4 regions of the Vreelandella titanicae genome follow, and region 1 is predicted to be linked to each of the others. Evidence: predicted binding sites of a transcription regulator. Region 1 holds the regulator's gene; each other region holds the start of a gene.

Region 1 (3,526 bases):
GTAAGCACGGCAGTCTGTCGTTATTAGTGCAAGAGTATTTTTTGACGGCGATGGCGGATGATCTTGGCCTGCCTTCGCGCTAGGCTAGCGCCTGCATCTTATTCTTCGTGAGGTAAGCATGGATCGTTCACTGTTGCGGCCGAAGGGATGGGCTCGCGTGGCAGATTTTTTACAGCTGATGCGCTTGAATCGGCCGATAGGCACATGGCTTTTGATGTGGCCGACGCTGTGGGCATTATGGGTGGCTGCGGAAGGTGTACCAGGGCGAAATGTGCTGCTGATTTTTGTGGCCGGCGTTTATGTGATGCGCGCTGCGGGCTGCGTGGTCAATGACTATGCGGATCGCCACTTCGATGGGCATGTGAAACGCACAAAACAACGTCCGCTAGCGACGGGCCGTATCAGCGAAACCGAAGCTCAACTGCTGTTTATCGCCCTGGTGGCCGCTGCGTTTATTCTGGTATTACTGACCAACTGGTTTACGGTGCTGCTCTCGCTGGGCGGGGTGCTGCTGGCGATTATTTATCCGTTTATGAAGCGCTATACCCACTTTCCTCAGGTGGTGCTGGGCGCGGCTTTTTCCTGGGCAATTCCGATGGCTTTTGGCGCCGTGCTCGGCCACGTGCCGCTGGAAGCATGGCTGCTATTCTGCGCTAATGTGTGCTGGACAGTGGCCTACGATACCCAGTACGCCATGGTCGATCGCGACGACGATTTAAAAATTGGCATTAAATCGACGGCCGTGCTGTTTGGAAATGCGGATCGTTTGATTATCGGCTTACTCCAGCTAGCCACCCTGGGGTTGCTGGCTTGGGTAGGCTGGTGGGTTGGTTTAGGTGGTTTCTTCTGGTTAGGGCTAGCGGCAATGGCAGCGACTTTTCTGCATCAGCAGCGCTTAATTCGCGACCAGGAGCGGGATGCCTGCTTCCAGGCGTTTCTCAATAATCACTGGTCGGGACTGCTGATTTTTGCCGGTATCGCGCTAAGTTGGTGGCCTGCGGCTGGCTGATCGAGGCGATTGTCATGTAATTGTCATCAAGTCATGGTGTTATCGTCACTGACATGTCATTGATCTGTTTTTCTTTGAACTGTTTTTCTTTGAACTGTTTTTCTTTGAACTAGTTTCTTTGAACACCGTGAGGCTCTGGTATGACCGCCAAGACCGTTCTGATTGTCGATGATGAGGCGTCGATTCGCGAGATGATCGCGGTAGCGCTGGAAATGGCTGACTATCGCGTGCTCGAAGCGGATAACGCCCAGGATGCCCATGCCATGGTGGTCGACCACCAACCCGATTTACTGCTGCTGGACTGGATGATGCCCGGCACTAGCGGTATTGAGCTGGCGAGACGCCTAAAGCGTGAAGAAACCACCGCTGAAATCCCGATTATTATGCTCACCGCGAAAGGCGAAGAGGATAATAAAATTCAAGGGCTTGAAGCCGGTGCCGATGACTATATCACCAAGCCTTTTTCACCCCGGGAATTGGTGGCACGGCTAAAAGCGGTGCTGCGCCGTGCGACGCCACGTGGCGTTGAAGACCCGATTGAGATTAACGGCCTGCTGCTTGATCCGGTGAGCCACCGGGTAAGTGCCCACGGCAAAGCGCTGGAAATGGGCCCCACCGAGTACCGTTTGCTGCAGTTTTTTATGACTCACCAAGAGCGCGCTTACACACGTAGCCAGCTGCTTGACCAAGTGTGGGGCGGCAATGTTTACGTTGAAGAGCGCACGGTCGATGTGCATATCCGCCGCTTGCGTAAAGCGCTGGGCGACGTGCATCAAAACCTGATCCAAACGGTTCGGGGTACCGGTTACCGTTTCTCTGCACGGGTGTAAATGTGCGTTTATGGAGTCGTGAGCTGTGGCGAATAGCGTGGCTGGCCACGCTGGGCACTTGCTTGGGCTGGCTGTTGGGCTCGGCTGGGCTGGGGCTTGCAGCAGGGCTTGCGGGATGCTTGTTTTACCACTTACGACAGTTACGCGAACTCTATTTGTGGCTCACCCTCCACCCTAACGATGAACCGCCTGCCGCTCGCGGGATGTGGGGCGAGCTATTCGATCGTTTATACCGCTATCAAAAAAGTCAGCGCATCACCCAAAGCCGTCTGCGGGCTACTTTGGCACGTATTCAAGAGTCGTCTGAAGCAATGCGTGATAGCGTGGTCATGCTTGATCGCCACGGTGATTTGGAGTGGTGGAACAGCGCCGCCACCGCCATGCTGGGGCTACAAACCGCCCATGATCGTGGTCAACACATTACCAACCTGCTGCGCGACCCGGGCTTTATCAGCTATTTTAATTCGCGTAACTACAGTGAGCCGTTAACGCTCACCTCACCGATTGATGAACGGCGAATCCTGCAGTATCAAATTACCCTCTACGGTGACGACGAACGCTTAGTGATGGCTCGCGATATCACCCGCTTGCATCGTCTTGAGCAGATGCGGCGCGACTTTGTCGCCAACGTTTCCCATGAGTTACGTACGCCGCTGACCGTTCTCTCCGGCTATTTGGAAACCTACAGTGATATCTCCGACCAGCTTCCGCCGCGCTTGGGACGTAGTATTCAGCAAATGCAGGAACAGACCCAGCGGATGCAGAATCTGGTCAACGATTTATTGCTGCTCTCGCGTTTGGAAATTGACCAGGGCGGCCAAGATCATCATCCACTGTCACTCGAGCCTTTACTGCAAAGCGTTTGTGATGATGCGCTGGCCCTATCGCATCAACGTCATACCATCACCGTCGCCCTTGAGAGCGATGCCCGACTGTTAGGCAGTGAACAGGAGATTCGCAGCGCCGTCTCTAACCTTGCCTTTAATGCGGTTCGCTACACGCCTGCTGGCAGCCAAATCACCCTGCGCTGGAAAGCTAGTGCTACTGGTGGCGGCTATATCGATGTGGAAGATAACGGTGAAGGGATTGATCCCGTTCATATTCCCCGACTAACAGAACGCTTTTACCGTGTTGATAAGGGGCGCAGCACTGCGACTGGCGGCACAGGTTTAGGCTTGGCGATCGTTAAGCACGTGCTGTTGCGCCACGATGCGCAACTACAAATTGAGTCCCTTCCCGGCAAGGGTGCGTTGTTTCGCTGCGCCTTCCCCCCCTCGCGTCTTGTTTAATTTAGCAAGTCATCCCATCGCATAATATTTGTAGCAATGTGCAATATTGGCATGCAAGGTTGGTAAAGCTTTACCCATGTGCCATTTTTACACAGCTTAAAGCGTTGTGTCGTGACTCAGTCGATGCCTTTTTGGCATAACTTATTTTTAATTAAGAGACTGATTTTGTTGTTTTTATTTATATGCTTAAGTTTTTTGGCATGCCTTCTGCAGAGTACAGATTGAAGGAAGATGACCGCAGGAATTGCTGGCTTCTCAGTAAGCCTTTCTTTCTTCATTAAGCGGTACTAAACAGCGATCGGAGGTAGGATATGACGTCCAAGGATTTTCTCAAGAAAGCTGGCATTTTAGGTGTATCTTTTGGTCTGATGGCAAGCCCATTAGCTTTTGCACAAACC
Region 2 (3,526 bases), 1.0 Mb from region 1:
AGACGCCTGGGAAGCCCCGCACGAAGTGGAGTGATCGGTTAGCAAACACTCCATCCCGCACTAAATAAACGCTGCGCGCCCCAGATTTGGCTATTTTGTTTGACGATTTAGTTTAGCTGTCTTGGGGCGTGTTTTTGTCTTAGTTCTTGTCTTCGTCACTCTCGTGGCTATTTTCTTGAGCGTCATCTGTTTTGTCGTCGTCCTTCTTGCGCGGGTCTTCGCTGTCTTCATCCAGCCAGGTGCCGCAGCGTAGGCAGTAGCGGGCGCGTTTTTCATGGCGTTCGTGACCGCAGCCGGGGCAGGCTTCTTCGGAGTAACGCTCTTCACGGATCGAGCGAATCACCTGAGCGGAAAATACCCCGGTGGGCACGGCAATGATCGAGTAGCCGAGCAGCATGAGTACCACCGTAATCGATTTACCCAGCGCAGTAGCGGGGACGATGTCGCCATAGCCGACGGTGGTCATGCTGACAATGGCCCAGTACATCGACATCGGAATACTGGTGAAGCCCGCCTCAGAGGATTCGATGGTGTACATCAGCGCCGCGAACAGGGTAATCACCATTAATATGGCGCTAAAAAACAGCAATATCTGGCGCATGCTGCGTTTAAGGGCATCCATTAAAAGACGCGCCTCGCCGACAAACTCCATCAGGCGCAGAATACGAAAAATGCGCAGTACCCGCAGCAAACGTACAATCACCAGACCATGTGCACCGGGCACCAGTAGTACCAGCCAAATGGGCAAAATCGCGATTAAGTCGACGATGCCATAAAAGCTTCTTAAATAGAGTGTCGGCTTTTCCAGGCAGTAAATGCGCAAGATCAGCTCAATGCTGAACAATAGCGTGAAGACCCACTCAAGATAGAAGAATAGGTCGCCGTACCGCTCGGCATAAGTCTCGATACTGCCCAGCATAATGACCGCAACACTGAGTAGAATCGCCACAATCAAGGCGATATCAAAAGCTTTTGCTCCCGGCGTGTCAGACTCAAATATGATATGAAACAGGCGGGTGCGTAGGCCTTCCGCGCCGGGGGTTAAGTTTAAATTCATTGCATCATCCTGAAGTGGACCTCAATGCCGTCCTGAAAAGTGCGCTAGGACCTAGCGTAGCGCGGTTTGGTACGCCAAGCGATGGGCGAGCGCTAACGCCGCTTTACCGTAGGCTGCATTGGGCTGGCCGTCCGCATCGAGCGCGCCAGGCAGCGCCTGGGCATAAGCGCGTGCGGTGGCATCCAGTTCGGGATGTTCGGCGAGAGTGGCCAGCGCCTGCTGGGCATCGTTTAAAAAGCTGGCTTGTTGGCTGTCGTGGTAGGCGTCCAGCGCCAGCGTGGCACGGTGCAGCCACTCTGCCGGGGAGTGCGCTTCGGGGAGCGGCCAGTGTTGGCTACTAAGCGCATTGCCACGGGCCGCCTTGCTACTGTCCGAGGGTCGCAGGGGTACCTGTTCAGCAAGGGTCAATGCCAGCGCCCACAGAGCTTCAGGCTCGCCGCCTTTTAATTCGAGCTCTGCTTCGCGAATCGGCGTGCGGTAGTCACCGCTAATAATTTCGCCTTCATCCAATACCAGCTCGACATGACTCTCCTGACCTTGTCCGCCCTCTTTTAGCTGCCAGCTACGCCGTGTGAAATCGGTGCTGAGTTGGGGAGCGAGGGCATCTAGCACACCGCTAAGTTCGCCTTGAAAAGGGGGGAGTTTGGCAATTGAAGCGAGATCCAACTGCGGACCAGCCACTTGCCACTCCCACTCTTCGCGCTGGGAAAGCCCGCCACCACCTTGGCCAGCGGTTTTCACCGTTTGCAGCACCTGGCCGTCTACCTGGCGAAGTCGCAGCGCAATATGTGCTTTCGCCAGATCACCCTGAGGGGTATCAAAGTAGGTATTGGTCAACGTTTGTTTACGCACGGCGTGTGAAGCGAGATACGGGTGTTGAGTCAGCGCCGCAGGCCCTGTCGGGGCAAGGGCCAGTTTAAGTTCCACTTCCATGGGGTTTGGGCTTTTCATGACGCTAGCCACCTCGTTATCGTGACATTTAAATGAATATTTGATTACATTTGTGAACTTTTCATGACGGCGGCAGGCGCACTCTTTATACTGGCGCCGCCATTTCCAGGCTCCCCGAAAACAGGCTAAAAGGCATTATGGTTACCTCCAATCCTTTTTCTTCGATGTTTGGCCGCTCGCCATTCCAGCCGTTATTGGCCCATATCGTCAAGACGAATGAGTGTGCCGATCAGCTGTTGCCGTTTTTTGAAGCAACCCTGGTTGATGACTGGGACAAAGCGGCTGAGCTGCGCGAAAACGTCACCCGCCTAGAGCATGACGCCGATACGCTGAAAACAGAACTACGGTTGAACCTGCCCAACACCATGTTTCTTCCGGTGTCGCGCTCCGATCTGCTTGATCTGATCAGCGTGCAGGACAAGATCGCCAACAAGGTGCGTGACATTACCGGCATTATGCTGGGGCGTAAAATGCGCGTGCCGGATGAGCTGGCCGCGCCGATGCGCGACTACATTCGAACCAGCGTTGCCTGCGTGGCGCAAGCGCGTCAAGCGCTAGAAGAGCTCAAGGATCTGCTCGAGTCCGGCTTTGGCAAAAATGTCTCGGATGTGATGCAGAAGATGATCCGTGAGCTGCACACTCTCGAACACCAAGCCGACGACCAACAGATCACTATTCGCCGCCAGCTGTTCAAGCTTGAGAGCCAGCTACCGCCAGTGGACGTGATCTTTCTCTACAAGATCATTGAATGGGTTGGCGAACTATCCGACCGCGCCGAGCGCGTGGGTAGCCGTCTGCAGATCCTGACTGCCCGCTAAGGGGACTTTCATGCTGATTATTGCCCAGCACGGTGAAATTTTTATCATCCTGGCCTGTTTGTTTGGCTTTTTCATGGCCTGGGGCGTTGGCGCCAACGACGTGGCCAATGCCATGGGAACCTCGGTGGGGTCGAAAGCGATCACCATCAAACAGGCTATCCTGATTGCGGTCATTTTTGAATTCCTGGGTGCCTGGCTAGCCGGTGGCGAAGTTACCAATACGATCCGTAAAGGTATTATCGACCCCGAACTGCTACAGGACGACCCACAATTGCTGGTCTACGGCATGCTGGCAGCACTGCTGGCGGCGGGAACATGGCTGCTGGTGGCCTCCATGAAAGGCTGGCCGGTTTCCACGACGCACTCGATTGTCGGCGCGATCGTAGGCTTTGCGGTTGCAGGGCTAGGCCCTGCTACGGTGGACTGGGGTGCGGTAGGCAAGATTGCCGCCAGTTGGGTGGTCTCCCCCTTGTTGGCAGGTACCATCGGTTTCGTGCTGTTTAAATCGGTACACCACCTGATTTTCGAGGACGCCAACCCGTTCACGGCCGCCAAACGCTACGTACCCGGTTATGTGTTTCTGGTGGGCTTCATCGTTTCGATGGTCACGCTGACCAAAGGGTTATCTCATGTGGGGTTGGATCTAACCTTCAATCAGAGCCTGTTGCTGTCGATCCTGCTGGGCCTGGTGATTATGGGC
Region 3 (3,526 bases), 630 kb from region 1:
CTTCCACTGAAGGTCGATGCCATTCACGCGTTAGAAACTCGGCAGAAAACGCGTCAGGCTCATCACTAGAATAAAAAAGCTTCGAACCTAAGAGAGGTTCGAAGCTTTAATATAGTGGCGTCTTATCGCGGCAGCGCTTTGCCTCAGCGCGTGATTTTAAACCCCTATTGGCCCGCCATCGCGCTTCTGAATAACAACGGTCGACGCCCGAGGGCGTACTTGGCCGCTGGCCGCAACGGTGGCGTCTTGCACTAGCTCGCTACCATCCGCGGGCCAGTTACCGGGGTGCTGAATGTTAATAAACAGCGCGGTTTTATCCGGCGTGGCAAAAATACCGGTGACTTCACAGCCGTTCGGCCCTACCGCAAAGCGCTTAAGTTGCTGCTGGTTGCTGCTGTTAATCACCGGGCCGGTTCCCTGGATGTCGTCTAGCCCATTCGGTACCACGGCAAGCAGCTGATCGTTGGTGTACTCGGTTACTCCATCATAACCGTTATCGGTTTGGATCCAGAGGATACCCTGACCGTCCTCTCGCTCGTCGAACCAGAGCCCATCGGGACTGGCGAACTGATTCATTTCTGTCAGGCCCGAGTGATTATCGGCATCGTCAGCGGCCGCGCCAAACACAAACACCTCCCAAGTAAAGGCGTTGGGCAACCGGCTTTCGCGCCAGCGAATAATATGCCCTGCTTCGTTATTGGCGCGAGGGTTGGCGGCATTGGTGGGCGCTAAATCGTAACCAACACCTACTTGTTCCAGATGCTCACCGTCATTAGTGTAAGTTGGGGTTGTCTCTTCAGCGGTACGCTGAGTGTTATTGGTTAGGGTGAGATACACCTCGCCGGAGGCAGGATCGACGGAAGCCCACTCAGGGCGGTCCATTGGCGTGGCACCCAACAAATCCGCTGCATCGCAGGTGTTGATGATGATACCTGCCGCATCGTCGTCGGCTAGCCCCAACGCCGCCGCCAGCGTGCGGCCATCGCGCGTTTGAGCACTAGGCGTTAGCGGTAGCCACTCACCGCTGCCATCGGCATGGAAACGAGCCACATAGAGGGTGCCGTTATCCAAATATTTGTTGCCAATGGCAAGACGATCATACTCTTCCCCTGGACGGTTGGCATCGGCGGGATCCCAGGCAGCATCAGAAACATATTTATATACGTACTCGTTGCGGGAATCGTGCCCCGAGTAGTAAACCACTGGCTGACCGGCTTCCAGCTTGCCTAACCAACACCCTTCATGGCGGAAACGGCCAAGTGCCGTACGCTTAACCGCCAATGCATCACTATAGGGGTCGACCTCCACCTGGTAGCCGAACGTGCGTGCTTCGTTGCGATAATCATCTTCAGCACGCTCGCCGCGCGGGGTAATGTCGAAGCGAGCAAATTCGTCATTCTGTTCAGAGGCGTCTCCCGCCGAAGTATCCCAACCATAGCGGCTTTTAGCGGTGGGAATACCAATCCGCGCGTCGTCCTGGAAGCGTTCGCCATGATTAACGAACACATTGGGCCAGTTCTCTTCACAGGCAATATAGGTGCCCCAGGGCGTTACCCCGTTACCACAGTTATTGTTGGTACCACGGGTTTGGGTACCCTCAGGCGAAAAGCGCGTTTTGACGTAGTCACTGCCCGCCACTGGCCCGGAAAGTTCCATCACCGTCGCACTGGTGAGGCGACGGTTATAACGCGAACCCGGCACATGCGCCCATTGGCCACTGGCGTTCTTTTCGACCTCAACAAGGGTGACACCGTGAGCGTTGATCTCAGTGCGCGACTCAGCTGCTGGCCGCTGGCCCTCATCCGCATTAGTGGGGCCTCCTTGGGGCGCCCATAGCGCTGCTTGGTCGATATACTCATTGTTGAGCGCCAGCACAAAACGGCGCGAGGCGTTGTCGGTATCCAGGGCAAAACCGGCCATGCCGTCATGGTGCATGCCCACACTCTCCGCCTGACGCTCAGCGGTCATCGACTGCTCGGGCTGCCAGGTAACATTTTGGTTCAGCGGCGTGCCCCACGGCACCAAGACTTGGGCCACATAACCTTCCGGCACCACCACGGCATCGGTGCGTGATCCTTGAACCGCCTCAAACGCCAGTGTCAGGGGTGTTTTTTGGCTGCTGCTTGAGGCAAGCGCTTGAGCAGCGCCACCAAAACTAAGCATCGAGGCAGCCGCCATGCTCAAACCACCGCGCATCACATCACGCCGGGATACATGACGCGCCAATACTTCCGCGAAAGGTTGGTTGCCGCTGTGGTTAAACAGGCGATGATCTTCGATCTCTTTACTCATTTTAGTCTCCCCCTGATCGTTTGTAGGTCAACGATTGAACGTTACGAGACACTAAAGAAGCTTAATGACAGCACGATGACGGAGCGCCTGCATTTAGATGAAGAAAGGTCGAATGCTAGTCACTTTTACTCCCCAAACCCTATTGAGGGATGTCTGCAACTCTGCTAAATTAACGCTAATAGTTATCATTAACACAGGAGTTACTCTCTCATGCAGTTACCCGCTAAGGGCACTGGCCAGGGAGATACGTCGGCCTCGACGACCCGCGAGGTGGCCCACGAGGTGAATAGCAAAGAATTACTTGGCAACTCAGACCAGTTGGTTATCCACCATGAACAGCGCCGCTATGTGTTGCGCCGTACTAAAAGCGGCAAGTTAATTCTTAACGCCTAAAGCTCTTAATATTTCAGCCCCTGATTAATTTAAAGACTTATACAGCAAAGCCAGCCAGGTAGCCCATCGCACCCAGCCAGCGACCTCTTCCACTTATCCCTGTTGGAAATCTCTGGCTTATGAACCACACACGCGCTTTTGGTGGCCTCTTTTTAACGCTGCTTCCACTGTTAACCGCCCAAGCAGACGACGCCGAGCTTAACCCAGTGACGGTCACCGGCACCCGAGCGCCTACGGACCTTTCACGGGCACCGCTGATTATCGATATTATTGATCGCGATGATGCTGTGCTGGCCACCGCCAGCCGGGTTGAAGACGTACTTAGCCGCCAACCCGGCCTACATGTGGCTGGCCAAGGGCGCCGAAATGGCCAAACCTTAGGTATGCGCGGCTTTGGCAGCAAAGGGGTGCTGGTACGTTTGGATGGCGTTCGTCAGGATATCTCCACCGGCCACATCGGTAACTTCTTTCTCGACCCTGGCCTGATTCAAGAAGTACAGATAGCACGCGGTGCGCTCTCCAGCTTGTACGGCAGTAATGCCATGGGCGGTGTCGTCAGCTTCACCAGTGTGAATGCCAACGACCTGCTTGCCCCCGGCGAAGATAGCGGCGTACGCCTTTCCGTAGGCGGTGCGACGGCCAGCAACGAAATGCGGGGGAGCCTGACTGGCTTCGGCCGCCGCAATACCGCCAACGGCCTGGTGGATGGCCTGTTTTCAATCGGCCGCAGTGAATCCGGCGATATTCGCCGCGCCGGGGGCGATGAAGCCGAAGAGGATGCAACGCTCAATAGTCTGCTGCTAAAAGGCGGTTGGGAGCCAAACGACGACCAGCGGGTATT
Region 4 (3,526 bases), 790 kb from region 1:
ACCTTCACCATCGGTGGTAATGCCTTCCATATCCAGCCCTAGCGCAGGCTCACCGTTGCGGGTCACGTCCAGTGCTGCCGTAATCCGCGCCGGGGAGGCTGAGGGGTCGATGGTAAAGATGCGCGGCTGGGCGCTGTAGAAGCTGTCGTTGACCGCGTAGAGCATGTCATCAGCGGCGACCAAACCGGAAAGTGCGCCCCAGCCGATCAGTTCATCAGCGCCCGCCGAGGTCAGGGTGGGATAGACCGCTGGCGCATCCTGGTATTGATAAATCATGACATGGGCGCGGGGGCCGCCGTCTTCGCCCAGATCCCCTTCATTGGCGGTGGCTAACAGGCCACGGCTGGGAATCGCCACGGCGCCTTCGGGAGACAGGCCCGAGGGCAGTAGCTGGGTGAGCTGCGGTTCGGCCAGGTTGCTAACGTCATAAACGCCCACCAGCGAGCCGCGCTCGGAAAGCAGGAAGACATAGGGCGTACCTTCGAACACCGCAAACTCCATCCCCTCCGGCTCGCTGCCTTTGGCATCCGAACGCTTATCGGGGTAGTGACCCGCTTCAATCACCGCGCGCTCGAATGAAGTACCTGACTCGTATACCACCTCGCCACGCTTGTTGAAGATCGTCCAGCCGCGCGCGCCGCCATCCATATCGCCTTCGTTGGCAATAGCGAAGTGGTCGTTGTCGATCCACTGCAGCGCATCCGGCTCGCGCAGACGCTCGGCTTGCTGCTCGTTGAAGATCAGTGCACCGTCATCGCTGGCGTCAATGCCGTCCAGGTCGACAGTCCCGGCGCTGAAATCCGCCACCACCTTACCGGCGTAGTCGAGCACCACTAGGTGGTTGTTCTCCTGCACGGTCACGACGGTCTCACCCAGGGTGTTGATATCGACAAACTCCGGCTCGGGATCCTCGGGGGCGATCTCGGCGAGCCCGGTTACGTCGGCGTAGAGCAGGCTGTCACAGTTAACCAGCCCTTCCGCATTGATCTTCACCAGTGCCACGGAACCGCCGGGCATCTGCGGTACACGTCCATCGCCCGCCTCTTCGTCGCGTTCGTTCTCAATGGCGACAGCGACAAAGCGCCCATCGGGGGCCGCAGCGGAAGCTACACTATCGGGCTGTCCGTCCAGCGGGCAGGAGGCGAGTATCTCGCCACTGGCTAAATCGACCGTGCGCAGCTCACCGGAAGGCTCGCTGTAGGAAACCGATGTATTCACTCCGACATAGGCCATATTGCCGAGCACCGATACGGCCGTAGGCTCACCGTCCATAACGATATTACCCAGCGGTTGCGGATTAGCCGGGTCACTGATATCGATGCGCCCGATCACGCCCAGCGGGCTATCGGTATACACCAGCGTCATGCCATCACCGGAGGCAGCAATGATTTCAGGCGCGGTCTCGCGTGTACGATCCTCGCCCTCAGCCATATTATCGGGAACCGCAAAGCTGGCGATGCGGTTGAAATGTTTATCTGCCGCGCCTGCCGCTTGCGTGGCGGCCAGCACAACAGCCAGCGCCAACAGGGTTGGTCTGCGTTTGAGTATCATGATGGAGTTAATCCCTTGCCTAAGCTTAAGAAACGACTGATTAAGTTATTAAACTTGCTATGTCCGATTAACCATCCAACATCATAACGATGTCAGGCTTATGACACTCACTGGCTAAGTTAGCGCCGTTGGCTATCGGCACACCTCAGCGCGAAATCCAGGTTGCCGCGAAGATGGGTAAGTAGTGAAGGAACGCATAGGGGAAAAGGGAAGCAGGAAAATCGATAGGTTAAAGGAGACCTTAGAACGAAAGCAGCCAGTCAGTTAGCCCTGACTGGCTGCTTTTTAGCTAGTTTTGGTTGCTAGCTTACTTCTATACATACGCGACATACGCGCGATAGCGTTTTACTCGTCGCCTGCCATCTGCATTTGGCGTTGCATGTAATTCTGAATACCCACCTTGTCGATCAAACCAAGTTCCGTTTCGATGTGATCGATATGGTCTTCTTCGTCGGCGAGCAGATCGCGGAGCATGTCGCGGGTAACGTAATCTTTAACGCTTTCACAATAGGTGATGGCTTCGATGTAGTCGTTGCGGCCATCGTGCTCAATTTTTAGATCGCTTTCGAGCATTTCTTTGACGTTTTCGCCAATGTGCAGCTTGCCCAGGTCTTGCAGGTTGGGAATGCCTTCCAGGAATAGGATACGCTCGATGATCTTGTCAGCGTGCTGCATCTCTTCGATGGACTCATCGTATTCCCACTTGGCGAGTGCTTTTAGGCCCCAGTCTTTGTACATCTTGGCGTGCAAAAAGTACTGATTGATCGCAACCAGTTCGTTGCCGAGCGCCTTATTGAGATGCTCAATAACTTTCGTATCACCTTTCATGACGTCACCTTTTCTACTGTAATGCTGATGTTTAATCTAGTTTAGACAATACGATCAAGCAGTTACGTTTGGAGAAGAGTATAGGCGCAAATAGCTATACCCCCAGCGTTTCTGAGAGTATAGATAAGATGATTAAAAGTTCAAGCAAATCAGTTATTTGCTAAAGATAACCCTAACAATAGTGATTCGCGTCACACGGCGTAGGCAAGGCCCATATCGGCTTCTTGACGTGCTTCCTGAACGGCATCGCGGGTAATTGATTTAGCGTAGCACGCGCACTTACCGCACTGCGTTGCGCAGCCGGTTGCCTCGCGTACTTCTCGCCAGCTGCGCGCTCCGTCGCTAACGTGCTGGCGAATCTGATGATCGGTTACTCCCTTGCACACGCAAACGTACATGGCGACACCTCATAAAAATCATGAGATGAATGTAAATGATTCGCATACATCTTATCAAGTAGAAATGACTGCTTTTTGCTATCCATTCGTCTTAATAAGCAAGAGCAGCAAAATAACGTACTGGCGTAAAAGCACTTTTTGCCCCATACCAGCTGAAATTATTTTTTCGGCAAAACCACCGTTTGCGTGTTGGAAGCAATATCCGGCCAGCTACGCCGCTGTTTATCGAACAGCACCCATAAGTAGCCCAAACCAAACGCCAGCAGCGAGAGCCACGCCACCGCGCAGCGGATGAGGCATTGCTTCAAGTTCAGTGAATACCCGTCTACCGTTTGCACCCGTAATCGCCATGCCTGCATACCCAAGGTCATACCACCGCGCGACCAGGAGAAAACAAAAAACAGCGTGACAAAAAACACCAGCAAGAGCTGCAAACTCAAAACATCGCTGGCCGTAGTGCCAATCTCTTCGGGCTGTTGACCCAGCACATAGCGGAAAAACAGCATATGCACGACGGTCACCGCAATCCAAATCGCGGTGACCAAAAAGCCGTCATACAGCATGGCGCCCAGTCGTCGGCCAAGACCGGCTGGCCATACGCTGTCCAACTGAGTAAAGCGTCGTGTTTGCATAGTTCTCTTCGTGGTTGCTGGCTGTTTCTGGACGATACGAGGCTGTGATGGCTACTATTGCGGCATTAACCATTGCGACGTAGAAAGTAGATCCCGACCCCAGCGCAGGCCAGAGTC

The links. Region 1 encodes PhoB, which activates phosphate uptake and scavenging genes when phosphate is short. Its sites were predicted from a motif close to TGTCATANNNNTGTCANA; they were not measured.
Region 2: the regulator PhoB is predicted to act here: its motif matches at 2,029-2,046, upstream of HZS52_RS00170 (CYTH domain-containing protein).
Region 3: the regulator PhoB is predicted to act here: its motif matches at 2,356-2,373, upstream of HZS52_RS07845 (PhoX family protein).
Region 4: the regulator PhoB is predicted to act here: its motif matches at 1,640-1,657, upstream of HZS52_RS01175 (esterase-like activity of phytase family protein).

What each region holds. Positions count from the first base shown of each region.
Region 1 covers NZ_CP059082.1:1,049,285-1,052,810, forward strand. Annotated here, with positions in the region: gene HZS52_RS04955 (chorismate--pyruvate lyase family protein) at 1-83, shown strand, start outside; gene ubiA (4-hydroxybenzoate octaprenyltransferase) at 119-1,009, shown strand; gene phoB (phosphate regulon transcriptional regulator PhoB) at 1,150-1,839, shown strand; gene phoR (phosphate regulon sensor histidine kinase PhoR) at 1,842-3,128, shown strand; gene HZS52_RS04975 (hypothetical protein) at 3,440-3,526, shown strand, end outside.
Region 2 covers NZ_CP059082.1:31,706-35,231, reverse strand. Annotated here, with positions in the region: gene HZS52_RS00180 (5'-nucleotidase, lipoprotein e(P4) family) at 1-34, shown strand, start outside; gene HZS52_RS00175 (ion transporter) at 140-1,057, opposite strand; gene HZS52_RS00170 (CYTH domain-containing protein) at 1,109-2,008, opposite strand; gene HZS52_RS00165 (TIGR00153 family protein) at 2,146-2,826, shown strand; gene HZS52_RS00160 (inorganic phosphate transporter) at 2,837-3,526, shown strand, end outside.
Region 3 covers NZ_CP059082.1:1,684,187-1,687,712, reverse strand. Annotated here, with positions in the region: gene HZS52_RS07850 (hypothetical protein) at 1-69, shown strand, start outside; gene HZS52_RS07845 (PhoX family protein) at 157-2,292, opposite strand; gene hemP (hemin uptake protein HemP) at 2,503-2,685, shown strand; gene HZS52_RS07835 (TonB-dependent receptor domain-containing protein) at 2,805-3,526, shown strand, end outside.
Region 4 covers NZ_CP059082.1:257,761-261,286, forward strand. Annotated here, with positions in the region: gene HZS52_RS01175 (esterase-like activity of phytase family protein) at 1-1,551, opposite strand, end outside; gene bfr (bacterioferritin) at 1,897-2,379, opposite strand; gene HZS52_RS01185 ((2Fe-2S)-binding protein) at 2,571-2,777, opposite strand; gene HZS52_RS01190 (RDD family protein) at 2,936-3,409, opposite strand; gene lptG (LPS export ABC transporter permease LptG) at 3,475-3,526, opposite strand, start outside.